DNA from 2 places in the Devosia sp. 2618 genome. Region 1 is predicted to be linked to the other one. Evidence: predicted binding sites of a transcription regulator. Region 1 holds the regulator's gene; the other holds the start of a gene.
What was found. The regulator PhoB, encoded in region 1, activates phosphate uptake and scavenging genes when phosphate is short. The targets are predictions, from matches to a motif close to TGTCATNNANCTGTCAT.
Positions count from the first base shown of each region.

Region 2: ABIE28_RS19230 (DUF2794 domain-containing protein) is a predicted target of PhoB. The motif match lies at 1,172-1,188, and genes of this name have one in related genera.

Region 1 is NZ_JBEPOO010000001.1:653,819-656,018, forward strand. It holds gene ABIE28_RS03095 (DMT family transporter) at 1-193, opposite strand, end outside; gene ABIE28_RS03100 (DMT family transporter) at 190-678, opposite strand; gene phoB (phosphate regulon transcriptional regulator PhoB) at 808-1,509, opposite strand; gene phoU (phosphate signaling complex protein PhoU) at 1,671-2,200, opposite strand, start outside.
Region 2 is NZ_JBEPOO010000001.1:3,889,490-3,891,689, forward strand. It holds gene ABIE28_RS19220 (VOC family protein) at 1-98, shown strand, start outside; gene ABIE28_RS19225 (DUF1223 domain-containing protein) at 196-933, shown strand; gene ABIE28_RS19230 (DUF2794 domain-containing protein) at 1,194-1,604, shown strand; gene ABIE28_RS19235 (GNAT family N-acetyltransferase) at 1,620-2,081, shown strand; gene ABIE28_RS19240 (GNAT family N-acetyltransferase) at 2,078-2,200, opposite strand, start outside.

The sequences.
Region 1 (2,200 bases):
GCGTTTCGGCGGCGCCGGGGGTGATGAGCCCACCCACGACCAGACCGATCACCGTGAGCAGCGCGAAGCCGACGATGTGGTTCCACAAGGACGCAACAAGCGGGCTGGTGGAGAGGGCAAGCCGACCATTGAGCTGACGGCTGAGGCCGACCAGAATACCGGCGAGAACGGCATAGAGGATAAAAATGGTCATGCCGCGCCACCCAGGCCAAAGAGGATGATCAGCAGGCTACCCGAGGCGATCAGCACGACGGCAGCGAGCTGGCGGAGGCCAAGGCGGCGTTTGGGCAGGCCGAAAAAGCCCCATTGATCGGCGGCGAGGCCGAAGACGACTTGCCCGGCAAGACCCAGCGCCAGCGTTCCGGCGAGGGCGAGTGGTGTGTTGACGGTTGTGGAGGTCAGGATGACGGTGAGGGCGCCCGATGCGCCGCCGAGATAAGCCCACAGAGGCGCTTTGGAGCGTTCCGTTGTTTGCGGCGTGCGGCGCGGCCAGAGGATGGCAAGAAAGATCAGTGCCGCCACGGTGCCGGTGCCATGGGCGAGCCAGGACGAAAACAGGGCGCCGCCATGCTTGCCGGCTTCGCCATTGAACAGAACCATCAGGGTCAGAAGGCCGCCGCTGGCGAAGGCCGCGAGCAGATAGAGCGGGTTATTTTTGTGGGGGACGGCTGGGGGCATGGATCGACTCGAACGGGGAGACCCCGATGCTAGCATGAGGGGCGTTGGCTGGGCGATGGAGGGCAGGGCGCTGACCAGAAACGAAAATCCCCGCTTTCGCGGGGATTTTGTGGGGGGCGTGTTTTGGGCTCAAGCCAGTTGGGCGAAGCGTTCGTCGAAGGCGTAGCCGGCGCCGCGGACGGTGCGGATCGGATCGCTTTCGCGGCCACGATTGATGGCACGGCGGAGGCGGCCGATATGCACGTCGACGGTGCGCTCATCGACATAGACGTCATTGCCCCAGACGCCATCGAGCAGCTGCTCGCGCGAATAGACGCGGCCTGGGTGGCGCATCAGATATTCGAGCAGGCGGTATTCGGTGGGGCCGAGATGGACATCGCGGGCGGCGCGGCGAACGCGGTGGGTGGTGCGATCGAGTTCGAGATCACCGACCTTGAGGGCGGCGGTGACGAGGTTTGGATTGGCGCGGCGCAGCAAGGCGTGGATGCGGGCGACCAGTTCAGGCACCGAGAAGGGCTTGACCACATAGTCGTCGGCGCCGGTGGCGAGGCCACGCACGCGTTCTTCTTCCTCACCGCGAGCGGTCAGCATGATGATCGGTACGCGGGCGGTTTCTTCGCGGGCGCGGAGGCGACGGCAGAGCTCAATGCCGGAAATTTCAGGCAGCATCCAGTCGAGCAGGATCAGGTCGGGCAGCTTGTCCTGAATGGCGTGCTGGGCTTCGTCGCCGGTTTCAGCGGTGACGACGCGGAAACCCTCGGCTTCGAGGTTGTAGCGGAGCAGGATGGCGATATCGCCTTCGTCTTCGACCACAAGGATAGTGGCGGGCATGGGGTGGCTCCCGTTGGGGCTGCCTGGTTTGGGCGCCGGAGTTTCAAGACCTCATGGTGAGCTTGGCGAACCACGAGGTCTAGCGAGTGGAGGCTGGTGTGCGACGACCTCGTGGTTCGACAAGCTCACCATGAGGTCTACTGGGGCGAGGGACTGGTATCTCAGGCCTTGATCTGGGTGCGCTGCAGGTCCTGGACGTCGCTGGTGAGCTGCTTGCCGGTCTGGAGGTAATAGGCGCGTTCGGCGATGTTGGTCGCGTGGTCGCCGATGCGCTCAAGGTTTTTGGCGCAAAACAGCAGATGCGTGCAGGGCGTGATGTTGCGCGGATCTTCCATCATGTAGGTGAGGAGTTCGCGGAACAGAGAGGTGTGCATGGCGTCGACTTCGTCGTCGCGGTTACACACTTCGATGGCGGCAGCTGCATCGCGGTTCGAGTAGGCGTCGAGCGCCTCCTTGATCTGGCGGAGCACCAGCGCCGTCATGTTCTTGACGCCGTTGTAAAAGGTTGGCTGCAGGCTCATGCCTTCGAGCTTGAGCGAGCGGCGGGCCAGCTGCTTGGCCATGTCGCCAACGCGTTCGAGATCGGCCGCGACGTGGATCGAGGTGATGATGGCGCGCAGGTCCGAAGCCATTGGCTGGCGACGGGCGATCATGGAAACGGCCATGTCGTCGATCTTGCGCTGCATGTCGT
Region 2 (2,200 bases), 3.2 Mb from region 1:
CGCCGGGGCCGCGCGACAAGTATGATCCGCGCTATCACGCCGCCTATGTGCTTGATCCTGATGGCTATAATCTTGAGGCGGTGTTTCGCGACTATTGAGGCCTTGTCGCCGCGATAGGACATTGTGCCCATAATTTGGGCCTCTCACCCTCTTTTGACTGGCGAGTGTCTGTGATCGCGGCTTACAACCTTGGCCATGACGATCAGACCTCTCCTCGGCCCGGTTCTGGGCATTGTCACGCTCGCGCTGCTGGCCCTGCCGGCTGGGGCCGACACGTCGCAAACCCGTCCCAAGGCGGTGGTGGAACTGTTCACCAGCCAGGGCTGCGCCTCATGCCCACCGGCCGACGCCCTGCTGACTAGCCTTGCTTCGAAGGGTGATATCGTCGCACTGGCCTATCACGTCGACTATTGGGACTATGTGGGCTGGGAAGACACCTTTGGTGACCCGACCTATTCGGATCGCCAGCGCGCCTATGCCAAGGGCTGGGGCTCGACCCGCATCTATACGCCGCAAATGGTGGTCAATGGCGCCGAAGGCGTCGTCGGCTCGCGGCGCGACGAGGTGCATGACGCGCTTGATGGCGTCAGCCTGCCGCTCGACGTGACGATCACCCAAAGTGGGGACATGCTCAAGATCGACGTGCCGGCCAACCGGGCGCTCGGCAATGCGGTGATCTGGATGGTCAGCTATCTCGACCGCGCCGATGTCGCCGTCGAGAAGGGCGAAAATGCCGGCAAATCCATGGTCTATACGCAGGTCGTGACCGGCCGTCAGGCGCTGGGCATGTGGGAAGCCTCCACCGGCGCCAATCTCAAATTGCCCCTGCCTGCCGTGCTCAATGACGGCAGCACCGGTATTGCCATTCTCGTGCAAAAAGAGCGCAACGGCCTGCCGGGTCCAATCCTGGGCGCTGCCACCTTCGAGCGATAGGCCAAAAAAATCCCGTCCTTGGGGGCAAGAACGGGAGTGACTGACTGGTCAACTAGATAGGGTTGGCTGGCACCCGGACGTCTGGGTTTGGGGGCTCGGTCGGCCCGGATGCCAGCCCTGGAGGCAATGGTTGTAGGGTGACCCTGCATTCGGGCGGGCTCAGGGAAAAACTGTGACCAAATTGGGGTATTTGCATTTCCCCGAACCGGCCTTGCATAAGCCGCCAATTCCCGCAATCATGACAGTCGTTTGACACCACGTTGTCCTGGAGTGACCCCAAGTTGCAGGGCCGCACGCCGAATGACCGGACGGTAAGTCTCTCGCTGGTGCAAGCCAGTGACGCTTCAGCGAGCCCGGCGCAGAGCAAAGTTCCCGCCATTGTCGCCTTCGATCGCAAGGAACTGGCGCTGATTCTCAATGTCTATGGTCGCAAGGTCGGGCTGGGCGAGTGGCGCGATTACGCCATGGATTTTTTGCGCGAACGGGCGGTGTTTTCCATCTATGCGCGCGTCTCCGAACGCCCGCTCTATATCGTTGAAAAGACCCCCAAGCTGCGCAACAAGCAGGGGCAATATGCGGTGACCAACCAGCAGGGCCGTATCCTTAAACGCGGGCATGACCTCGCTCTGGTGCTGCGCGTGCTCGATCCGCAACTGGCAATCGTTGGGTGATGCTTGGCTGATACGATGCTAGTCCGTCCCGCCAGGCGCGATGACGTCGCGGCCATGAGCCGGGTGCTCAGTGCGTCCATTACGCAATTGTGTGCCGCCGACCATCACGATGATCCCGACGCCTTGGCCGCCTGGACCCGCAACAAGAGCGTCGAGGGCGTCACCGCGATGCTCGACAATCCAAACCTTGAAATGCAGGTGGTCGAGCGCGACGGCGCTGTCATCGCAGTAGGCGCAGTCACCCATGATGGCAGCGTGGCGCTCAACTACGTATCGCCACAAGCGCGCTTTACGGGCGCCAGCACGCTGCTGCTGACCCAGCTTGAAGCCTCGCTCAAGGCACTGGGTCATGCCGAAGGGCGCCTTGAAGGCACCCAGACGGCGATGGACTTTTACCTCCGCCGCGGCTGGCTGCCCGATGGCCCACAAGCCGTCGGCCGCAAGGTCAACGGCTACCCGATGCGTAAGGTGCTCTAAAGCGTCAGCTGCATGTGGACGATATCGAGCCAGCGGTCGAACTTGAGGCCGAGTGCGTTGTAATAGCCGACCTTGTGGAAGCCGAGGCGTTCGTGCAGCACGACCGAATTGGCGTTCTC